DNA from 3 places in the Pseudoalteromonas fenneropenaei genome. Region 2 is predicted to be linked to each of the others. Evidence: predicted binding sites of a transcription regulator. Region 2 holds the regulator's gene; each other region holds the start of a gene.

Region 1 (8,073 bases), on a different contig from region 2:
CGCAGCTGTGATCACTTGGACTGATATTGTTTCACCAAGCCAGTTAGATGCCCTTGCGCTTACGACTCAGTCTAAAGCTCAGCTCTATTGCTTTACACGGACTCGACATACAGCAACGCCTGACTCCTTACTGATGTGTTAATATGACTTGTTACTGTGGTAACGACCTCAGCTATGCAAATTGCTGTGAGCCGTTTCATCTTTATCACCAAACTCCAGCGCAGGCACTGCAATTAATGCGCTCTCGGTATAGCGCTTATGTGCTAAAAAATGCTGCTTATATTCTTGATACCTATGGTATTGAGGAGCAAAAAGAGCATACCGAAGCGGATATTTTAGCGTTTGCCAACGCAGTTGAATTTATCCGTTTGCAAATTGTTACTGCGGACCAACCCGATGTGGTTGAGTTTAAAGCGTTTTATTTAGCTGAAAATAAACTGGGTGTGGTACACGAGCGTTCAACTTTTGCCTTGGAAGGCACGCGTTGGAAGTACATAACTGGTGAATTGTTTGCACATCCTGAACAAAAAGTATCTCGAAATGACCCTTGCCCTTGCTTAAGTGGTAAAAAATTTAAACAATGCCATTTGCGCTAAATCTAAGACGTTATTTTTTATTTATTGCTATGCGGTTGTTGTCATCTGCTTGTATAAGCTGATTTGAGCCGCGAGTTGTCAATAGGTCACGTCAAAGCGTGTTTTTATTGATTGGGCCGAGTGCTTAATTGAGGTTTTTACAATGTGCATGCAGCAACACAAGAGTATTGTGCTGAGTAAACGCTGCTCTTTCTCAATATATCAAGACTGCTTCGCAGCAAGATGAATTAATACTCGGTCTATTTGAAGCCAGAGCGATATTGGCTCAGTTTACTCGCCTCAATCACTTAGCAAACCTATGCTCATGGTGAGTCACTTATTTGCCACCAAACTTCAAGTAGTTTGGCTATATATTTAGGCAGACACCTGCAACATGCTTTGCGGTTTTCCAGAGGCGAGTTGATCATAAAACGCGGCCGCATCAATTGGCAGCTCGTTTGCCAATTGCTTAATGCCCTGCAATTTACGTCTTACCGCTGGCTCACAGTTATCAACGATATGCAACGGAATATGTTTTTTATCGTTACGTATGGTTAAAGGCTCTGGTTGTAAGCAATCTTTTAAACGAAATGCCGCCATACCAAAATTTTGCACCACAAAAGCATCTTCCTCTGCAACTAACATGTCAAAGGTTTCTGGGGCTAACGCGCGTTGCGGACCAATTTGTAATTCTTTTCGTAACTGTTCTTCACTGCGCTCTGGCGCTTGTTGCACTGATTGCGGAAGATGAAACTGTGCAAAATCCAATGCATCTTGAGAAAGCATGGCCAACAACAAACCAAATTCGCCTCGGTCACCAAAGTGCACCGATTCATTGAGTTTGCTATCAAGCTGACTCTCTCTGAGTAATATTCCATCAATTTGCATTATAAATAACCGATATTCGCAAGTTCTAGAAATTTATCGGCATAATTTCAAAATTCTTTAGTTTTTTTCTTTACTTAAAAATTCATTTTGCTATTATCAGCGCCGTTGCTGAGGAGGGGTTCCCGAGCGGCCAAAGGGATCAGACTGTAAATCTGACGGCACTGCCTTCGATGGTTCGAATCCGTCCCCCTCCACCAACATCCTTTCAGCGACACACAATTTGTGGAGGGGTTCCCGAGCGGCCAAAGGGATCAGACTGTAAATCTGACGGCACTGCCTTCGATGGTTCGAATCCGTCCCCCTCCACCACCCCCCTCTCTGAGGGGATAACCCAGTCAAGAAAAGTCACTCTCTCTTTTTAAATCAACAAGATTATCACTCTAAAAAATAACGTGCACTTATCTCTTCTCTATGACTTTGCAAATGCAGTTTCTACATAAAAACTTAGTGCAACTCAATATTCGCGTTAAATATCAAATAGCCACACCGCCTATTAAAACTGCTTGGCTAATTGCCTAATTTGTACTTTTGCCGCCGAATAGGCTGGAAAATAGCGCGCAACTAACAACCAAAAAGCCGGGCTGTGATTCAGATGCTGGCGATGCGCCAACTCATGCACAATCACGTAATCAATACATTCTTGAGGTAAACTTGCAAGCAGTAAGTTAAAGGTTAAGCGCCCTTTACTATCACAACTTCCCCAGCGGCTTTTATACCATCGTACTTTTACGCTGGTAACATTCATCCCCATCTGCGCTTGCCAATAAGCTAATCGTGCCATCAACCATGGCTGCAACTGCGCCTGCAAGAAACGATGCTTTGCCAACATCCACTGCTCTGGCTCACCTTGTAGCGTTATCACCTTGCGCTCGTCATCAATACAGTCATGGCCATCAGCAACTATCTGCAGTTGATATACTTCGCCAAATAACCACAAAGTCCGCTGTTTTGTTTCTTGCTCTGCAATACTTTGCGCCTGACTTTGCGCTTGATATTTCATTACCCACTGAGTTTTACTGGCAAGCCATTCGTTCAACCAAGAATGCGAGATAGTACTGGGCGCATAGACCCAAACTGTGCCTTGCTTAATTTTAATCGCAACGGTTTTACGCTTTTTACTCAGCCGCAGTTGGTAAGGAAATGACATAACTACTTCCAAAAATCAGACCTTTACTATTCTACCTGAGAAATTTACTGCTAACCTTATAGATATTGTCACTTTGTGGAAAGCACCTATGGAAAGTAAACCACTCTGTCGCTACTGTTCTCCCGATGGCCATACATGCACTGAAATCGATATGGGCTCAGGCTTTTGTTTCTGGCATGACAATAAATTTGATAAAAGTGGCTTAGAGCTCGCTCACAAGCTAGAACGCTATGCTAAGCGGGGCGGACTGCTGCAGGGCTTAGAGCTGAAAAGAGCCAACCTAGAAGGCCTCAATCTAATCAATCTTGAACAAAACTCAGGGTACGACCTTTCCTACTCCAATTTTTATCGCGCAAATTTACGTGGTGCGCATTTGTTTAATAATGCCATTTGCCATGCGTCGCTAATGAAAGCAGATTTACGCGAAGCAAACCTACACTGCACCGATCTGCGTAATACCAATTTACTTGGTATTAAACTTGATAACACACGGATTGATAACATTAATTTAGGTGACGCTTTGGCACAAGAGCAGCAAGCCAAAGACGCCCGAAGTAAAGGTAACCAAGAGGAAGCGCTGGATTATTATCAGCAATCGGAAGAAATTTATCGTATTTTGCGCAAGGGAGCAGAGCAACAAGGTTTGTTCCAAATGGCAGGGACATATTTGTATCGCGAGCTGCAAATGCGTCACCAGCAATACCCGCGCGGCTCTAAACGCTGGTTGTTTTCAAGTTTCAGTGATTTCTTTTGTGGTTATGGCGAAAAGCCAGAAAACGTGATCCGCTTTTCTCTTGGGATGATCTTTATCTGCGCCATTTGTTATTTTTTCTTGGGTGTCAGTTTCCAAGATCAACTATTAGTGTTTAACGCTAAGGCGAGTTGGCAAGATAACCTCTCGGCGCTTTTAAACAGCTGCTATTTCAGCGTAGTGACTTTTACCACTTTAGGATATGGCGATATTACACCTGTTGGCGTGTCTCGCTTTGTCGCGGCTTTAGAGGCCTTTACTGGCAGCTTCACTCTCGCCCTATTTGTGGTGGTGTTCGTCAAACGCATGACGCGCTGACGAAAGCCTTAATCACTGACAATTTCACTACGTAGTTGATCTAAAAAGCCATACATATAGTCAGTCCTGCGCTTGGCTTCGGCTTTTGCCGCGTTGGTGTGCATGCCATCTTGAATATGCAGCAATTTGATAAAGAAATGATCTAAGGTATAGCGTTTGTCATTAGCCTCTCTGGCTTCACAAAATGGGTCTTCTGCGTGATAGATATGTCGCGCAATCGCCCCACCTACTTTCATACAACGGCTAATACCAATGGCACCAAGCGCATCCATTCTGTCAGCGTCTTGGACAATTTTTGCTTCTAAACTGGTTGGTGCAACATTTGCGCTAAAGCTATGGGCAACAATGGCATGGTGAATTGCAGCAAGTTTGCTTTCATCATAACCATAAGCTTGTAAAAAAGTCACCGCCTTGTCTGCTGCTAACTTTGATGCAATCGCTCTGTCTGGATGATTCTTTGCCACTGCTACACAATCATGTAACCATGCAGCAGGTATCACTACGGCCAGATCCGCTTGCTCCGCATGCGCCAATTGTTTGGCCACCTTAACAACTCGTTCAATATGGGTAATATCGTGTGCAGTGTCTGCAACTGTGGCTGTTAAAATAAATTCTCTGCAGGCGGCTTCTAGCGCGTCCATTTTGCTTCCCGTTAATGGCAAATGAGCCTCAATCTTACGTGATAGCCTGCTAAACTCAAGGGACATTTGTATGTTAGGCCAAGCTTCACTACAATGCGCGCATATTTATGTCGAAGGATACTTTAATGTCTCACGCTATTTATCTCGAACCGGGTAGAGAAAAGTCTTTAAAAAGAAAGCACCCATGGGTTTTTTCTAAAGCAATTAAGAAAATCAAAGGTAAACCCGGGATCGGTGATACCGTTGAAGTATATACCCACGATGGTCAATTTTTGGCTATTGCCGCATACAGCCCTGAGTCACAGATCCGTGCCCGCGTATGGAGCTTTGAACCCAATGTCGCAATTGACGCCGACTTTTTTGAGCGCAAGCTAAGACGTGCCCTTGATGCCCGTGAACAACTCATCGCTGAAGGTGGTTTGAGTGGCTTCCGCCTTTGTGCCGCAGAATCGGATGGCTTACCAGGCATCACCATCGACAAATTCCAAAACGTCTTGGTATGTCAGCTACTCAGCGCCGGTGCCGAGCGCCATAAAGCTGATATTACCGCCGCGCTTCAGCGTATTTTCCCAAACTGCACGATTTACGAGCGCTCAGATGTTGATGTGCGTAAAAAAGAAGGTTTAGAGAAAACCACAGGTGTGTTACACGGTAAAATGCCGCAAGAGCCCGTGATCATTCAAGAAAACGGTTTGAATATTGAGGTGGATATCGAAAACGGCCACAAAACCGGTTTTTACCTCGACCAACGTGACAGTCGCGCTGCGCTGGAGCGTTTTTCAAAAGACAAAGAAGTACTAAACTGCTTCTGCTACACAGGTACCTTTTCCCTTTATGCGTTACGCGGCGGCTGTAGCAAAGTGACCAACGTTGATGTTTCTGAGCAGGCGCTTGCTATCGCAAAACGTAACGTTGAGCATAATCAGCTAGATTTAAGTCGCGTCGATTTTGTAAAGCAAGATGTCTTTAAGCTGCTACGCCAATACCGCGAAGAAGGCAAATTGTTCGACACTATCGTGATGGATCCGCCAAAATTTGCCGAAAGCAAAGCGCAATTAACTGGAGCCTGTCGTGGCTACAAAGACATTAACATGGTGGCGATGCAAATTTTGAAACCGGGTGGCACTTTACTGACGTTCTCATGCTCGGGCTTGATGGACCAAAACTTATTCCAAAAAGTAGTTGCTGACGCCGCGCTGGATGCCGGAAAGGATCTATTGATTATGGAACGCCTTAATCAGGCTGGTGACCACCCAATTTCAGGCAATTATCCTGAAGGGTTTTACCTAAAAGGTTTGATCTGTAAAGTGTACTAACAAAAAACGGAGCTTCGGCTCCGTTTTGCTTAACTGGCAGTCAAACGTTAGCCGCCTAGTTAAACTGATTGATTTCAATTCCCCAGATATATTCTTCTTCATTGTCTTGAGTAACGCGCAGCACTTTCGCATGCACACTCAGTGGCGGTATTGCATTGCCAGAGGAATCAATAAACACCTCTATCATAGTATTAACTTCAACCGGCTCAGACACCACCAATGACATACCCGTTGCACTTAAGTCTTGGCATTTGGCTTTAACCTTGTGGCCACTTTCTAGTACTGTGACGGTCGCAGTGGTATTGACACTCATGCGCATAAAGCGGCGTTTATCTTCATGTAACATCGCGCTCTCCTAAACGACGTTTTTTATTTTCTCCAACAGTGCTTGCATGGAAAACGGCTTGACCACATAAGCATCACAGCCTGCTTCAAATCCTGCACGTTGCTCTTGTTCTGATTCTAAACCCGATACCATTACAACAGGAATATCCTTAGTTTCTGGGGTATTTTTGAGCATTCTGCAGGTGTCGTAGCCATCTAAACCCGGCATACAAACATCAAGCAAAATTGCATCTGGTGGATTGGCTATAGCACTAGATAAACAACTTTTCCCCGAATTGGCATAGCTCAGCACAAAACTATCTGCTAGAGCTAATGACAACATTTCGTAGTTAAAATATTCATCATCAACAACTAAAATATGCGTAGCGCGATCCTTTGGTTTTTGCGACGCCATAATGGTAGCCATGTCCTTTTCCGATCCCAATTTCCGTCCTCTTTAATAAAGTAATGGGCTTAGCTCAAAAAGCAAGCTCAAAATTGTAAGTAAGCACAAAATCCTCAGTGATTGCCAAATTAGGAGAGCGGCAATAACCTTGTTACTTAGAGTTCTATTTCCTTTAAAGCGTTCAATATTCGTTTTGCTGAGATTGGATAGGCAGTGCCTAAGGTCTGAGCAAATAACGAAACCCGCAGCTCTTCCTGCATCCAGAAAACTTCAGTGATAGCAGGTGGTACTGGCATACCCTGTGGTATTTTTTTTAGCAGTGCCTGATATTGCTCTGCAACTTTATCCAATTCCAACACACATAAACGGTCACGGTTAGGATCAACCGGAAGTTTTTCTAAGCGTCGCTCAATGGCTTTAAAATAGCGTAGCAATTCCGGCATTTTTGCCGCGCCGTGGTGACTTACAAAACCACGGAAGATAAGTCGCTCCAACTGAGATTTAATATCGCCGTGCGCGGTTATCATAGTTAGGTCGACTTTACCTTTCATCTTTTTATTCACCGCATGGGCGATACTCAGCACCTGCTCAACTTGGATAGCGATTTTCACTACGGTATCGCCAAGCTCAGCACGGATCCATTCTTTTGCCGCCATAAAACTGGCTTCATCGCGGATCTCAGGGCGTGCAGCGAGTAAACTATCCACGCCAGCAGCAATGCAGTCGTCAATCAAATCCTGCACTTTGCCAAAGGGGTTAAAGTACAAGCCCAGTTTGGCTTTATTCGGCAAATGCTGCTGCAAATATTTAATCGGTGACGGTACATTTAACAAAATCAAACGACGTAACCCCAGTTTGTGTGCTGCTGCCGCCTTTTCAGGGTGATCAAAGAGCTCAATTGCGGCGCTGTCTTTTTTATCCACCAGCGCGACATAGGCTTTTATCTCATACTGCCCCTGTTTTTGCGTATATTCACTCGGCAAATCGCCAAATTGCCAGTCACATAAGCCTTGCTGCTCAATACCCGGTTTGGCCACTTTTGATAACGTATCGCTGACTTTACCTTGCAGTTTATCTTTTAGCTGTTGCAGATTGGAGCCATGCGCAAGCACTTTTCCGTTGTCGTCTTGTACCTCAAACTGTATCCGCAAATGGGCATCAAGTGTCGTTAAATCCCAAGCTTCTGGTGGGATTGTCACACCTGTCATACGCTGCAAGCGCGTACTCAGCGCGTCTAGCAAAGTACCTTGCATCGGCTCGATAGAAGCTAACACAGCATCAGCATAGTTCGGCGCTGGCACAAAGTTACGCCTAAGCGACTTAGGCAGAGATTTAATCAAACCACAGATTAATTCATGGCGTAGCGCGGGAATATGCCAATCAAAACCGCTTTCCTGCACTTGGTTAAGTAATGCAATTGGGATCACCACGGCGACCCCGTCCAATGCCTGACCAGGTTCAAAATGATACTGCAAAGGCAAAATCAGGTTATCTTGTTGCCAAGTGTCTGGGTAGGCAAGCTCTGTCACACCATCCGCACCATGTTGCATCAACATCGCCTTATCCATCATCAGAAAGTCAGGCGTGGTTTGGCGAATACGCTTATACCAGCTAGCAAAAGCCGCGCGGTTGTTAACCTCAGCGGGCAAACGTTCATCGTAAAATGCCAGCAAGGCTTCTTCGTCAACTAAGATATCACGACGGCGT
Region 2 (8,073 bases):
TGATTTGCTACCGTCCAAATCTTCACAACTGTAAACCAATCCTTAATCCCGTCGAGTTGTTCCACCTTAACACGCTTGACTACTCGGCGTTAAGTGCATCACGCTGTTGTTTTTATCATTATGCGCAGCCGACTTCTTTACTGATACGAACTGCAAAATCTTGTAACGGCAAACTTTCTGTAGATAGCCCAGCATTCGCAACGGCAGCCGGCATACCATATACCACGCAGGTTTTTTCATCTTGCGCCCAAATAGTTGAACCAGCCTGTTTTAATAGTCTCGCGCCATCACGACCATCCGCGCCCATACCGGTTAATACCACAGCAAGGACATCGCCATGATAGGCTTTAGCTGCACTGGCAAAGGTCACGTCAACACTGGGTTTATAGGTGATACGTGGGCTGTCGTCTTCAAATACGCGTAATGTTTTGCTGCCGCCACGTGCTTCAACCAACATTTGCTGGCCACCTGGAGCTAAATAAGCCACACCTGGCATTAAACGGTCACCATTTTCAGCTTCCTTTACCTTTATTTTGCATAAGGTATTTAAACGCTGTGCAAAGGCTGGTGTAAATGCCGCGGGCATATGCTGAATAAGTAAAATTGGATGTGGGAAATTGCTAGGTAATTGCGTCAAAATGGTTTGTAGTGCAACTGGACCACCCGTTGATGTGCCTATTGCAACTAATTGATATTTTTTCCCTGATGCCTTTGCGCTTACACTGCTACCGCCTGGGGCCGTTGCTGAGCTACTCACCGATGTACGGCTAAAGCTACGATCTGGCTGTGCGATAGTGCTACGAGTAGTTGTTGGACTAACACTGGGTGCTGGCGTCACAGGGGCTGGGCTGTAAGTCGGTCTGGTATAACGGCTAACACGGCGCCGTCCAATTTCTTTGACTTTGGTTTGTAAAGATTTAATTGCCTCTTCACTGTTGCGGGCGATATCTTCGAACTTCTTCGGTAGGAAATCAACCGCACCGGCATCTAGTGCATCTAATGTGGCACTGGCCCCTTCACGGGTGAGTGAAGAAAACATCAAAATCGGTGTTGGTGTTGCCTGCATGATTTTCTTCACCGCACTGATCCCGTCCAGCACCGGCATTTCAACGTCCATGGTGATCACATCAGGGCGCAGTTGCGCCGCTTTTTCAACCGCTTCTTGTCCATTAACCGCATAATCAATAACCTTGATTTCAGGGTCTTGTTCTAATATCTCTGTGACCCGGCGACGGAAAAAACTTGAGTCATCTACAACTAATACTTTGACTGCCATTGGCACGCTCATTTTTAACAATTCAGATCTAAAAAGTGGTGCACTGGGCACCACATCAATACTTGTCTATCAGTATTTTCGTGGGGTCTTTACCCCTACCTGCTGGCGTAATGTTTCAGTAAGTTTGGTACGTCCAAGATCAATGCTATACCACCATCAGAGGTGATTGTCGCGCCTGCCATACCAGGAGTCCCTTGTAATAGCGCATCAAGAGGCTTAATGACCACTTCTTCTTGCCCTATCAACGAGTCCACCACAAAGCCTACTTGTTTTGTGCCGATTTGCACGATAACCACATGACCTTCAGCTTTACGCCGCGAACGGTCGGCACCGCGTTTCAACCAATGTTCTAAATAAAACAGCGGGATGGCTTTGTTACGCACGATAATAGTCAGCTGTCCATCTACCACGTTAGTCTTAGTCAAGTCCAAATGGAAGATTTCATTCACCCCAGCTAATGGCAACGCAAAGGTTTGTTGACCTACAATCACCATTAACGTTGGCAAAATAGCTAATGTCAGCGGTACTTTAATTTCTAGTACCGTACCTACACCTAATTGCGATTGGATGTTGACTGAACCATTCAGTTGCGCAATTTTGGTTTTAACCACATCCATGCCAACACCACGGCCTGAAATATCTGAAATCTGTTCTTTGGTCGAAAAACCAGGAGCAAAAATCAGATTGTACGCTTCGGTATCAGATAAGCGACTTGCTTGGTCAGCATCAATAACGCCTTTTTGCACCGCAATTCTCTTGAGCTTTTCTGGGTCCATCCCCGCGCCATCGTCGCGGATGGTTAGAAGTATATGGTCACCCTCTTGCGACGCCGATAATGTCACTGTACCTGTGCGGGGCTTGCCTGCAGCTTCACGGACACTAGGCATTTCAATACCATGATCAACTGAGTTACGAACCAAGTGCACTAATGGGTCGGCCAATGCCTCAACTAAGTTTTTATCGAGATCGGTCTCTTCACCTTCCAACACCAAATTGATGTCTTTGCGTAAACTACGCGCCAAATCACGCACTACGCGCGGGAAACGACCAAATACCTTTTTGATAGGCTGCATGCGGGTTTTCATTACCGCACCTTGTAAATCTGCAGTCACTACATCTAAGTTAGAAATCGCTTTGCTCATGGCCTCGCTACTGGCGTTTGACGCCAAGCTGACTAAACGATTTCGCACCAATACTAACTCACCGACCATGTTCATGATCTGGTCTAGACGTTTAGTGTCAACTCGCACTGTGGTTTCCGCTTGCGCTGCAGGGGCCGCCTTTTTAGCTCCACCAGCTGCTGTCTGGCGCGAATCAAAATCGTCATTATCCATCGCTGCGGCTGGCGCAGGGGTTGGAGCTGGTTTTGGGGTTGGCTTAGGCGCTGGAGGAGTTGCAGCTTTTGCCGCTGGTGCTGGTTTTGCCGACTCAACCGGAGGTTTAGCGGCAGCTTCCTCCTCTACCGAGCGAGGCGCATTGCCTTTACCATGCAGCTCATCCAATAAGGCTTCGAACTCGTCATCATTAATGTCGTCGTCACTACCACTGCTAACTGGTTTGCTTTCTGGGGTAGGGATAGGTGCAGCAGGTTTAGCGTCCTCAACAGGTTTTCCAGCTTCAGCAGCCGCACCAAACTTACCGACGCCGTGCAGCTCATCAAGCAGTTTATCAAACTCATCGTCAGTAATGTCGCCATCGTCATTACTTGTAGAAGTTTTACTGTCAGTACCTTGCGCAAGGTTAGGTGCTTTACCCGCACCATGCAATTCATCTAGGAGTGCTTCAAATTCGTCTTCGGTAATTTCGTCAATCCCGGAATCATCACTTACTAGCTGTTTGGCTTCTGATTGCGCGTCGAAAAATATGTCGTCATGCTCAAATGGGTCAGCTTCGACTTGAGGCGCAGCTTGATAAACTTCTTCTGGCTCTTCTGATACTGCATGACGTTCGTCTTCAGATTCTGGTTTGCTTAAATCATGAAGTCTTTCTAGTAAGGCAGGATCGGCTGGGTCTGGTTGCTCACGGTTCTGAATATGCGCGAACATTTCATTGATAGTATCTAAAGCTTGCAGGATAACGTCCATCAACTCAGCATTAACGCGGCGTTGACCTTGACGTAGGACATCGAATACGTTTTCCGCGCCGTGGCAAGCATCCACAAGCTCGGTCATACTAAGAAAACCTGCGCCACCTTTTACGGTATGGAAGCCACGGAATATGGCATTGAGCAGCTCTCTATTGTCGGGATTATTTTCCAACTCAACCAATTGCTCGGAGAGCTGTTCTAATATTTCGCCGGCTTCTACTAGAAAGTCTTGTAATATATCTTCATCGACTTCAAAGCTCATGCACCTACTCTCCTATCAGAAGCCCAAACTGGATAGCAAATCGTCAACCTCATCTTGACCAGAGACCACATCTTCACGTAGTTCTGGATTAATGATTGGTCCTTCCGGTCCCGACAGCTCATCTGGTTGTGATTGCTCACGGACCTGTTCTGTTCGTTTTTGTTTTAATGAACTTACATCCGTAGTACCAAACACCGTTAGGAGATGGATCAAACTATCTTCAACTTCTCGCACTAATTCAATCACGCGTCTAATCACCTGACCAGTTAAATCTTGATAATCCTGTGCCATCAGCACATTGGTCATCAACATTTGTAATTCGTCAGTACGATTAGGTGAAGATTGCATAAAGCGGTCAATATCATGACATAGCGCTTTAAACTCGCCGAGTTGGATATCGCGATTCATTAAGCGATCCCAAGTGGGTTTGATATGCGAAATATCTTCAGCAAGCTGTTGTGCAAGAGGGAGACTGGCTTCGACTGCATCCATGGTCTTATTTGCCGCGTTTTCAGTCATTTCCATCACATAATTTAGACGTTGTTTAGCATCAGGAAGCGCTTCTGTCGTCAAATCAGCTAAGCGAGTATCCAGTTCAAAGTTTTTGAGCGACTCATGTAATTGGCGGGTTAATTTACCGACTTCGGCAAATAACTCTGACTGCTCTTTACTGGCAGCCTCCATAATGAGCTGATCTGCTTTTTGTTGTTCACCTTGCTCTAGATATTCAACCAGTAATCTGGCTTGCTCAAGACTGATCTGAGGCGTTGCACCTACCGACATAAGCCTCTCCTCTGGTTATTAGCCTAAACGCTCAAATACTTTTTCGAGCTTCGTTTTTAACGTGCCCGCAGTAAATGGTTTGACAATATAACCATTCACACCCGCCTGCGCTGCTGCAACGATTTGTTCTTTCTTCGCTTCTGCAGTAACCATCAGTACTGGAATGTGCTTTAATTTTGCGTCAGCACGAATTGCACGTAGCAGGTCAATACCTTGCATCCCCGGCATGTTCCAATCGGTTACCACGAAATCAAATTCTTGATTTTGCAGCATTGGCAGGGCTGTACTACCGTCATCGGCTTCGTGAACATTTGTAAAACCTAAATCTCTGAGCAGGTTTTTGATGATTCGACGCATCGTCGAGAAATCGTCAACCACGAGAATTTTCATGTTCTTATCCAAAACATCCTCCAGTGAGGTTTGAACCTATTTTACTTGTAAACTTAGTTGACCCAGTCATTGATCTTCGCTCTTAAGCGAAGCATTGCCTGGCCATGAATTTGGCTAACACGAGACTCACTTACATCAAGTATCTGGCCGATTTCTTTTAAATTCATTTCATCATTGTAATACAACGACAATACCAGTGCCTCACGCTCGGGTAAAGTTTGGATCGCATCGATGAGTGATTGGTTAAAGCGCTCATTTTTAACGACATTATACGGTTTGTCCAGTGTCAAATCCTGATCTGCCGTGGTAATGACGTCCTCATCAACACCAAGATCCTCAATTCCCAATATTTTGCTGGAATTTACATCCTGTAAAATATGATGGTACTCATCCAGACTAATATCAAGTTTTGCAGCGATTTCAGTGTCTTTTGGCTCGCGACCAAGCTCACCCTCAAGCTCGGCGATGGCTTCTGCGACCATGCGATTATTGCGATGCACAGAGCGTGGAGCCCAATCGCCACGACGAATTTCGTCCAGCATGGCGCCGCGAATGCGGATCCCAGCAAACGTTTCAAAACTGGCGCCTTTAGTGGCGTCAAAATTTTTGCTCGCTTCAATCAAGCCAATCATACCGGATTGAATTAAATCATCGAGTTGCACACTTGCGGGCAAACGGGCAATGAGGTGACAGGCCACTTTTTTTACCAGTGGCGCATGACGCTCTACCAATAACTGCAAGTGATTCTCTGTCTGATACCCCATGGTTTTAGTCACCAATACCATACCTATCCATTAACAAGTTGTTCGATAAAGAACTCTAAGTGACCGGACGGTTGATGTGGAATGGGCCATTTTGCCGCCTTGCTAGCGAGGCCACGAAATGCCACTGCAGCAGGCGAATTTGGAAATAACTCAACGATGGTTTTTTGACGGCGTGATGATTTACGCATATTTTCGTCAAATGGGATCGTTGCTACTAACTCCAAAGCCACGTCGAGGAAACGATCAGTCACTTTGGAGAGTTTAGCAAATAATTCCTGGCCTTCACGGAGACTACGCACCATATTGGCCACTATTTTAAATTTGTACACGCCGTGTTCACGGCTCAGCACTTTAATAAGCGCATACGCATCGGTAATTGACGTAGGCTCATCACACACCACCACCATCACATCTTGCGCCGCTCGCGAGAAGCTCAACACCATGTCGGAAATCCCCGCCGCGGTGTCGACGATAAGGACGTCAAACTCAGTGTTAAGTTCGCTAAAAGCGCGGATGAGGCCAGCATGTTCAGCAGGTGTCAGCTCAACCATGCTTTGCGAGCCTGAAGTTGCAGGCACAATTCTGATGCCAGCTGGGCCTTCAACTAAGATTTCGTCCAGCTCACACTCGCCAGACAAAACGTGGGATAAATTCTTTTCTACGCGCAGACCGAGCATGACGTCACAGTTAGCAAGACCCAAGTCAGCATCGAGTACCAATACGCGATGGCCCTGTTGTCCCATGGCAATAGCCGTGTTCAAAGACACATTGGTCTTTCCGACTCCGCCTTTACCGCCTGTCACTGCGATGACCTTGACGCCGTGGTTTTTCTTTTGATTCATTCTACGCAGACCACTTGCTTGATCTAATACTGTGTTAATCATACATTCCTACTGCTTGAGACGCCACCGGTACACGTCTCGAATGTTGAGCTTTTGAGCGTGCCAGGAACAATTGCTCAGCCTTTTTGATGAGTTTTTCCGCATTTGCCACGCGAATATCCTCTGGCACTCGCTGACCGTTGGTAAGATACCCTATCGGCAAGCGATTTTGAATCGCAATACTAATAATCTCGCCCAAACTTAGACTTTCATCAAGTTTAGTGAAGATACAACCGCTTAGATTAACTTTCTTAAAGTGACGCACAGTTTCTTGCAATACGTTCATTTGTGCTGTGGCACTTAATACAAGATAGCTGCGAATATCCACTCTTGCATTCTTCATTAAGGTATTTAATTGCTCAGTTAAGCGTAAGTCTCGCTGACTCATGCCTGCTGTATCAATTAAAACTAAGCGCTTGTTACGTAAATGATATAACACTTCTGACAATTCTTGTGCATCTTTTACTTGTTTTACTGGGCAACCAATAATACGACCATAAGTAGCGAGTTGCTCATAAGCGCCGATACGGTAAGTGTCGGTAGTGATAAGCGCCACATTTTCCGGACCAAATTTTTGTGCACCCAATGCTGCAAGCTTAGCAACAGTAGTTGTTTTGCCTACACCAGTTGGGCCAACCAGTGCAAAAACACCGCCTTGGCGTAAAATTTCATTGTTGGTGGTGTGTAGTTGATTCTCAACCATACCAAGTAACGCATTCCACGCTTCTTTACGTGATACGTCATCAGGGATAAAACATGCCATTTGGTCAGCAACGTCTTCGCTTACACCCATACCTTTTAAACGGTCAATTAAACACGCACGAGTTGGGTCGCGACGCGCTAAGTCTTGTTGCATCAAACCAGACAATTGAAATTCAAGAAGTTGACGGATAGCGTTCATTTCTTCACGCATTTGTGTCATTTCATTGCCTGCTGCGCCAGAATTTTGACGAGTTGGCATTTCATCACCAAAATCACCGTCTAAATCGTCTTGCATAGCAAAATTTGCCACAGGCGCTTTTGCTGCTGGACGGGTAGCGGGTTTGCTAAAAGCAGGGGCTGCTTTTGGCTGATAAACTGACTCAGTGTTGATACCAGATTCAGAGAACATAGACGCAAGCTCAGGTGAACGCGGACGAGCTGTTTGTCTTTCTAATAAGGCTTGTAATGAGTCTGCCACTTTTGCTTGTGGTTCAGGGCGAGCACGCATTGGCTCAGGACGAACAAAGCGTGGCGCGGCTTCAGAAGCGACCTGTGCTGTTGCGCGAGGCGCTTGTTGTGCTGGCTCAGGTTTAGTAGTTGGGGCACGGTCATTGTCAACAGCAGCAACGATTTCAACACCGTCCGCCAATTTCTTGTTTGACATGATCACAGCGTCTGCACCAAGTTCTTCTTTCACTTCTTTCAAAGCTGTACGCATATCTTTGGCGAAAAAACGTTTGATCTTCATATGACAACCCCTTACTCATTAATGCTGTCCAACTGAGCTGACTATCTTGATTTGTCTCTCCTCTGGCACTTCTTGATACGACATCACACGAAGGCCTGGGATGGTATGTTTGACAAATCGTGAAAGCACGCTGCGTAACATTCCTGAGGTTAATAAGATTGAAGGTTCGCCTAGCATTTCT
Region 3 (8,073 bases), on a different contig from region 2:
TGTTAGGCCTGCCGCCAGCGTTCAATCTGAGCCATGATCAAACTCTTCAATTAAAAGTTTTTTGAATCCGAGGATTCAGCTCAATGAATTCTGATTTTTGATTTCGCTTCATTACTAAAGGAAATCGAATTGACTGTTATAGTCACTCACTTTCCATTAAGGAAAAAACACATTGAGACTCTAAATTTTTTTGCTTCACCACAAAGTGGCTTAGCTGTTAGAACTCAATCTGTACGAGTGCCCACACAGATGATTGCTTTAAATTGTTAAAGAACGTTACGAACTTTCAAAGTTCGCCGCGATTCGTTTCGCGGTAGGGATGCGCATCTTACGCCATCCAATTTTATTGTCAACACTTAGTTTTGAAATTCTTTTTTGATTTTCAACCCTGAGTTTTACTCGACTCAACTTTAACTTCATACTTTGCTTTGCAGCGCCGTTGTCCGTCTCAGTGGGGCCGCATTATAGGGAGTAGAAAAAAAGGATCAACTCTTTTTTTGCTGTTTTTATTCGTTCGCGCATTATTTACACAAAAGCTTGTAAAGGGGCTGAAAATACGGTCTATTCAGCTACAATTTTATACAGATCTTAACAGATCTATGCTTTTTATTATTGCGAAGAATATTTAACTCGCTAAGATAGCAATTTCGTTTGTTAAATTAATGTGTATCCATTGTTTACTTGGTAGATCATGATGAAATTTCCAGATCAAAGATCATTTATTGTCAGTGTGTTGTTAGGGTTGATCGCCTTTTTTATCGCACACACCATGTCAGATACCTTACAGCCTCAAATTGCACTTGTTGCGGCAATTTGCGCATTATCAGGTGGTATCATCACTTCACTTTTTTCAACAGCCACGCCAGAACAAGCTCCATCAACAGATATAAAAACTAAAACTATCTATGTTGGTAACTTGCCTTATCGTGCGAATGAAGTCGTCGTGAGACATTTGTTTGAAGAACAAGGCACCGTTGTGAATGTCAGATTGTTAAAGGATAAGAATACCGGAAAAAGACGCGGTTTTGGTTTTGTTGAAATGGCTGAAGCCGATGCAGAAAAAGCCATAGCAGCGCTAAATGACCGGGAGTTTCAACAACGGACTTTGAAAGTTCGTGAGGCCAAACAAAAGCAGGATGAGTTAGAAGACGAATAAAATCAAACAGGTAGTGTGATAAAGTTAACCTTCATTGCACTACCTACTACTTCTTTAGTGGCATAAAAGTTTAAACTACCCGCCTCTCTTTGCATCTGCTCAGCGAACCTAGCCGACAATAAGTGGCTGACTCGTCGGGCAATCGCCGCCCCCGAATCCAACATCACACATTGTGCGCTGAGGTTAGAGCTAATCTGCTTCGCAATAATTGGAAAATGCGTACAACCCAATACAACCACATCGACTGTTTTAGCAATGTCTATTTTTGCTAACTCTTCAGTCACAGCTTCGCTAACGTCCTGCTGCAGCCAATAAAAACGTTCGGCTATAGAGACTAATTCAGTAGAATGGTGCAGGTCGACTTGGCAATCTGCGGCAAAATCACGGATAAGGTTTTTCGTGTAGCTATTGCTAATCGTGGCCGGAGTGGCAAGCAAAGCAATATGACGTTGTTGTGATAACTGTGCAGCAGGCTTGATAGCCGGCACCACCCCAACGACCGGAATTTGAGTTAATTCACGAAGTGCAGCTAAGGCTTGAGTTGAGGCGGTATTACAAGCTATGACTATCATATCGATAGTCTGTCCCCAAGGCATATCGGCAGCCAATAATCCTGTAAGACGCCTAATAATTGTTGCTTGGCTTTGCAAACCGTAAGGCAGCAGAGCATTGTCCATCACATAACTATAATGCGCATTGGGTACTGCTTGTTGGATATGTGAAAGTACTGACGTGCCACCAATACCCGAGTCAAATACCAATATATGAGGCAACAAAGCAAAATCCCCGATAGCGCATAAAAGTCGCCGCAGTGTGCCACGCCTAAGCGTAAAAATAAACCCAGCATACGCTGGGCTTCATGTATTAGTTCGGTATATAACCTAAGCTTGTCACGACTCTTTCTTACTTAAAGTATTGAAATAAGCCTGAGCATAGTCCAAAAACTCTTTCAAACGCGCTTGCCCTTGATTCATCCATTCCATGATATCAGGCAGCTGTTTCTCAATCCCCAGTGCTTTACCTTGGCCATAGATGTCTTTCAATCCTTCATTGAGCGGCTGTACGGCTTTAGCCGCCTGCTGAGCAGGGTTTGTTTCTTGATATTGGCTGATAGCAGCCGAACGTTTAGTTTGCTTCAAATCCATCGAGAATTGTGCAATTTGCTCATTGTCTAAGCTTAACTTTTTGGCTTCATCAAAGGCTTTATCAAAATCGCCACGGAAGAATGCATTGCTGATATCACGAATGTCTTTCATCATGCCATTAATGGCTTCTTGCTCAGCATCGTTAAGCTCTCCATTAACACTGATTGAGAACTGCACTTCGTGACTCTGCTTGGCGGTGGCGGCAAAGCTGGTGTTGTTGCCAGATTTTTGCGCCGCAAACCCTTGTTCAGCCTGATACGCATCGTTGAAGGAAATGACAATTTCATCGCCTTCTGCGGTAGTAAAGGCAAACTCAGCTTGATTCTGCAAACTGGCATACTGCGCGGCACCAAACATCACGCCTTGAGGCTGCTTCGGACCGAACAGCTCTTGCTCAAAGTCATCAAGACCTTTATTGATGCCTTCGTGTGACTTCGCGATACCGTCTTTAATGTCATCATCCAGCAAGCCGGAATCTTCCAGCAATTTGCTGGCTTCACCGACTCCAGCCTCAACCCCTTTACGAGCTTTGCCTAGCATCTCTTGCAGTTCATCATCACTTTTGCCGTTGACCTTCGCCATATTGACGGCGCCTTTAACAAAATCAAGGACGTTTTTGACCACCGCCTCAAAGTCAAACAGCGGTTTGTCTTTTTCAGCCTTATCTGTTTTCTTCTCGATACCCAGCGCTTCATTGAGTTTGTCCTGCAGCATTTTTGCAGATGCTTTAAACTTGTCACCAACGTAGCTATCGCCCAACGCAGTATGTGCTTTAAGGCCTGGCTTGCGAGTAAGCGGAAACTTATCCAAGTTTGGCTGGAAAATCCCCGTCTGTTGACCCACTTTCATCATTCTACTCCGTTAAATACCCAACTCTGTTATCGGCTATCTAAGTTCAAACTTAACACCTTTGTGCAAAAAAACAGCGATTTTTTTGTACTAAACTGGACAAATGCCATTCGCTCCCTAAAATAGCGCGACTCTTTTAAGGCATTTAGTATAGAAAAGGTGGTTCCATGGCGGTACTTCAGATTGATCCAGCACACTACGAAACGCAGTTAGCGGAAAAGGCAGCACGGATCTCAGCTCAATTTGCGCGCTTTAACCCCCCTGCACTTGAGGTTTACGACTCTCCCGCCAGCCATTATCGTCAACGTGCCGAATTTCGCGTATGGCATGACGGTGAAGCGCTGTACCACATCATGTTTGACCAAGAAACCAAAGAAAAAATCCGCGTTGATCAGTTCCCTGCCGCCGCACCACTTATCAACGAAATGATGCAGGTAATGGTAGAGAAGCTCAAAGGCAACGAAGTGCTGCGCCGCAAACTGTTCCAGATAGATTACTTGTCGACCTTAAGTGGCGAGATTCTAGTCAGTTTGCTGTACCACAAACCGCTTGATGAAGCTTGGATGCAGGCCATGCAGACGCTACGCGCAGAACTACAAACACAATATAAAGTTGACTTTATTGGTCGTGCACGCAAACAAAAAGAAGTGCTCGGTCGCGACTATGTCACTGAGCGACTCACAGTAAATGGTAAAGAATACGTATACCAACAAGTCGAAAATAGCTTTACCCAGCCCAATGCCAAAGTAAACGAAAAGATGTTGGCGTGGGCGCAGTCTATTGCCGCAAACTTACAAAATGACCTTTTGGAACTTTACTGCGGCAATGGAAACTTCTCTATCGCACTTGCTGGACATTTTAATAAAGTACTGGCCACTGAAATTGCCAAGTCGTCAGTTCAGTCCGCACAGCTTAACATTGCCGCCAACGGGGTAACCAATTTAGATATCATCCGGATGTCGAGCGAAGAGTTCACGCAAGCGATGAAAGGTGAAAAGCAATTTTCACGATTGAATGGTATCGACCTAAAAACTTATAACTGCCAAACCATTTTGGTTGACCCACCTCGTGCGGGTATGGACGAGCTGACATGTCGCCTCGTAGCTGAATATGACAATGTGATTTATATCTCGTGTAACCCAGATACGCTGGAACGTGATTTAGAACTGCTATCGCAAACTCATCAAGTAAGCCGAATCGCCATTTTTGATCAGTTCCCTTACACCCATCATGTTGAGTCTGGGGTCTTTCTAACCCGCCGTTAAAAAAGCAAAAACCCGGTTTGAAACCGGGTTTTTTATCTGCTTATTGCTTTTTCGCAAGATAGTTTATCAAGGCAGCAATGTCTTCTGGTTCACGAATTTTGGCTTCGTGTAAACGCAGCTTATACTTGCCATTGACGATAAACGTCGGTACGCCAGTTAGGGCACGCTTTTCCTGCAGGTTTTTCTGGTCGCGAGCCATTTTAGCCGCTGCTGTGCGCACCGAGAAGCTGCTGTAAACCTTATCAAAAGTTTGCTCATCAACGCCTTGCGCGATGAAAATATCTTTCATATCGGCTTCTTCATTAATCTTTGCGCGCTTGCCATGAATATGATTAAAGATAGCACTGATCAGTTTGTCTTTTTCAGGCAGGGCATCAGCGGCAGCGAGTGCTTGAGGTAGCATAGTTTGCACTTTAGGATCACGCGGTCCAACAAAATCAACGTGGCTCTTCTTAAACGCGACGTCTGAGTCTAAATGTGGTTTTACATTGGCAATAATCGGCTCAAACGCATTACATGCTGGACAGTAAAAAGAGAAGTACTCGGTCACTTCAGGTTTTTTGGTGGCGCGTTCAGCAACCACTTCGTAGTGCTCACCCTCAACATACTCGGTGGCGTGCGCCATGAGCGGCAATAGTAGCCCTAAAAAAGCTACTTTAAGCAAGTTCGACATAGTTTAATTCCTTATTTTTTTAATAAATATTGTACTAGCTCATGAAGCTCATCTTGGCTTTTCAGTTCTGAAATATTGAGCTTATATTTATCATTAACGATAAAGGTTGGGACGCCCGTCAATGCACCCGCATCAGAAAACTTCTGCTGCGCATCAGCCATGGCCTTTTCCGCCGTCAGCACTGGCATACTGACCAATGCAGCATCAAACTCAAGTTCCGAAATGCCTTGCGCAGCCATAAACTTTCTCAGCTCAGCCATAGAGTCTAAGCGCTCGCGTTGCACATGGATTGTATTAAAAAGTCGCTCAGCGATTTGATGCGCTTTGCCATTTTGCTTGCCGATGATGTACGCATAACTTAGGTTGGTTTGAACTTGCGGTGAAATACCACCGAGAAAGTTCACATGGCTTTTCACAAAGCTGGTGCCTTTTGGCAGGCTATTTTCCAATGCAATGGCAACGGGTTCAAAACGAAAACAGTGGGGGCAATAAAATGAAAAGAACTCGGTTACCTGATTTTGTGCACTTCTTTCAGTATTCAAGGTGGTGTAATGTTTACCATCTTCAAAATCGGCAGCCCATACCGCTGCAGGTAGACATAACAGCAGCAATGCATATTTCAACTTATTCAACATATAACTCTCTCATTATCCAAATGCCAGACTAAGTGGCGGCGCCTGCAATGCAAGCAATTGTTCTTGTAAATAGCCCAGTTGCTGTTCCCAGTATTTGTCTGTTGCAAACCAGGAAAAGTTCCCCACAAAAGCAGGATCCTGATGGCGCTCAGCAAGCCACGCCATGTAATGTATCATGCGCATCGCGCGGAGCGGCTCTATCAAAGCCAGCTCTTTGAGATCAAATGCACGATACAACTCATAACCACTTAATAGCGCATCCAACTGAACCTGCCGTGACTGAGTATCACCGCTTAACATCATCCACAAGTCCTGAATCGCCGGACCTTGGCGACAATCATCGAAATCAACCAGACACAACCCATCAGTGGTTGCCAAAATATTGCCAGCATGACAGTCACCATGCAAACGGATTTGTGCTTTTGGCTGATATAAAGAACCGCATATCTCTGTGATTTCTTTCACAATCTGGAAAAATTGCTGCTGATATGGCGCCTTGACTAAACCACTTTGCTGTAAAATCTGAGTCGGTTGTTGCAAATGAGTGGATAAATTTAGCGCCGGTCGGTGAGTAAAAGCGGACTGTGCTCCTTGGCTATGTAAACGCCCAAGCACTTGCCCCAACAACTCGAGATTATCTAAGTTATCAACTTCAAAACTACGCCCGCCGACACTTGGAAACAGCGCAAAGCCAAACCCCATATGCTGATGTAAGGTCTTGCCGTTGATAGATAAAGGCGCCACCACGGCAATGTCCGCTGCTGCCAACTGCGCCATGAAAGTATGTTCTTCTAATATCTGCGCTTCGCTCCAACGCGCAGGGCGATAAAATTTGACTACATAGCGCTGATTGTCATCAGCCCGAAACTGGAATACCCGATTTTCGTAACTATTGAGTGGCAACAAACCACTTTCAGGATAAATACCCGTGCTTTCAATTGCATCTAAGATGCACTCAGGTGTTAAGTGGGCAAAACAGAAGTCACTCATTACTTTTGTTACCTTGTTTAAAGTTACAACAAAAAAGCGGGAAAACCCGCTTTTTGTATTGTTTGTTAAAACACCAGATCAGCGTGTTTTAAAGAAATTAGTCTGCTGTGATATCGCTAAATCAGGCTGTTCAATTGGCGCTATCGTAAATTCAAACTCAGTCACTGGCTTGTTCAGCGTATAGGGGTCTATCACTATCGACAATGGTACATCATGGGATTGCCCTGCATCTACTGTCACTTGCGTTTTACCCAAGAGTTGGAAATCACTTAAGCCATTTACCTTAATATCATAAGTCATGGTTTGTTGTGATTTATTGATCACTTTTAAGGTATAAGTATTTTCGACTAAGCCGTCAAAATTGACTCGATACAACTGATTACGGTCACGGATAATATCCAATTCCATTGGCTTACGCATGGCAATATTGACCACCAAAGCCACACTTAAGGTGACAAGAATAAGCACATAACCCACCAGTTTTGCTCTGACTGCCTTGGTTTTCTCGGTGTGCGATTCAAGGTTACGCTCTGTAGTGTAAGAGATAAGTCCGCGCGGATAATTCATTTTATCCATCACCCCATCACAGGCATCAATACAAGCACCGCAGTTAATGCACTCGTACTGCAGGCCGTTTCTTATGTCTATTCCAGTTGGGCACACTTGCACACACAAATTACAATCAATACAGTCGCCTAAACCTAGCTCTTTGGGGTCTTGCTTACGACCACGCGGGCCACGATTTTCACCACGCGCAGTGTCATAGCTAACCGTAAAAGTATCTTTATCGAACATGGCTGATTGGAAACGTGAGTACGGACAAATGTGTAAACACATAATTTCCCGCATCCAACCCGCATTGCCGTAAGTGCACAATGCGAACACTGCGACGCTTAAGCTCGCGTAGCCACTGGCAGAAAAAGTAATTAAATCGGGAATTAACTGGCGAATAGGCGTGAAATAACCAACAAAAGTAATCGCAGTGTAGGTTGAAAACGCCAGCCAACTGAAATGTTTGGCCGACTTGCGCATAAACTTATCAGCGTCCATTGGCCGCTCATCGAGCTTTTTGCGCTGATTAGCGGTACCTTCGAGCTTTTCTTCGAACCAAATAAAAATAAACGTCCACACCGTTTGTGGGCACGTATAACCGCACCATACACGACCATAAAAAGTCGTGACCACAAATAAAGCAAATGCCGCAATCATAAAAATAAAGGCAAGAATGGTGAGATCTTGCGGCAATAAGGTCAAACCAAAAATATTGAACTGCTGCGCCATTAAATCAAATAGCACCGCTTGCTTACCTTGGAAATTCACCCAAGGTAATACCATAAACGCCAACATCCCAACAAACCCA

Evidence for each region. The regulator FliA, encoded in region 2, starts transcription of late flagellar genes. The targets are predictions, from matches to a motif close to CTAAAGNTNNNNNNNNNNNNGCCGATA.
Region 1: ACFOEE_RS07515 (VC2046/SO_2500 family protein) is a predicted target of FliA. The motif match lies at 1,498-1,524, and genes of this name have one in related genera.
Region 3: ACFOEE_RS20040 (DUF5610 domain-containing protein) is a predicted target of FliA. The motif match lies at 3,181-3,207, and genes of this name have one in related genera.

The regions. Positions count from the first base shown of each region.
Region 1 is NZ_JBHRSD010000011.1:388,061-396,133, forward strand. Features, by position in the region: gene ACFOEE_RS07505 (SulA-like leucine-rich domain-containing protein) at 1-142, shown strand, start outside; gene ACFOEE_RS07510 (YchJ family protein) at 144-596, shown strand; gene ACFOEE_RS07515 (VC2046/SO_2500 family protein) at 951-1,463, opposite strand; tRNA gene ACFOEE_RS07520 (tRNA-Tyr) at 1,576-1,660, shown strand; tRNA gene ACFOEE_RS07525 (tRNA-Tyr) at 1,688-1,772, shown strand; gene ACFOEE_RS07530 (M48 family metallopeptidase) at 1,957-2,610, opposite strand; gene ACFOEE_RS07535 (ion channel) at 2,699-3,679, shown strand; gene ACFOEE_RS07540 (HD domain-containing protein) at 3,688-4,320, opposite strand; gene ACFOEE_RS07545 (class I SAM-dependent methyltransferase) at 4,446-5,636, shown strand; gene ACFOEE_RS07550 (PilZ domain-containing protein) at 5,692-5,982, opposite strand; gene ACFOEE_RS07555 (response regulator transcription factor) at 5,992-6,387, opposite strand; gene hrpA (ATP-dependent RNA helicase HrpA) at 6,522-8,073, opposite strand, start outside.
Region 2 is NZ_JBHRSD010000010.1:94,921-102,993, forward strand. Features, by position in the region: gene ACFOEE_RS04565 (ParA family protein) at 1-26, opposite strand, end outside; gene ACFOEE_RS04570 (protein-glutamate methylesterase/protein-glutamine glutaminase) at 119-1,276, opposite strand; gene ACFOEE_RS04575 (chemotaxis protein CheA) at 1,372-3,624, opposite strand; gene ACFOEE_RS04580 (protein phosphatase CheZ) at 3,640-4,407, opposite strand; gene cheY (chemotaxis response regulator CheY) at 4,426-4,809, opposite strand; gene ACFOEE_RS04590 (RNA polymerase sigma factor FliA) at 4,851-5,561, opposite strand; gene ACFOEE_RS04595 (MinD/ParA family protein) at 5,585-6,445, opposite strand; gene flhF (flagellar biosynthesis protein FlhF) at 6,438-7,892, opposite strand; gene flhA (flagellar biosynthesis protein FlhA) at 7,911-8,073, opposite strand, start outside.
Region 3 is NZ_JBHRSD010000048.1:6-8,078, forward strand. Features, by position in the region: gene ACFOEE_RS20030 (RNA recognition motif domain-containing protein) at 695-1,156, shown strand; gene murI (glutamate racemase) at 1,159-1,932, opposite strand; gene ACFOEE_RS20040 (DUF5610 domain-containing protein) at 2,047-3,153, opposite strand; gene trmA (tRNA (uridine(54)-C5)-methyltransferase TrmA) at 3,318-4,415, shown strand; gene ACFOEE_RS20050 (thiol:disulfide interchange protein DsbA/DsbL) at 4,456-5,088, opposite strand; gene ACFOEE_RS20055 (thiol:disulfide interchange protein DsbA/DsbL) at 5,100-5,723, opposite strand; gene ACFOEE_RS20060 (serine/threonine protein kinase) at 5,736-6,713, opposite strand; gene ccoG (cytochrome c oxidase accessory protein CcoG) at 6,792-8,073, opposite strand, start outside.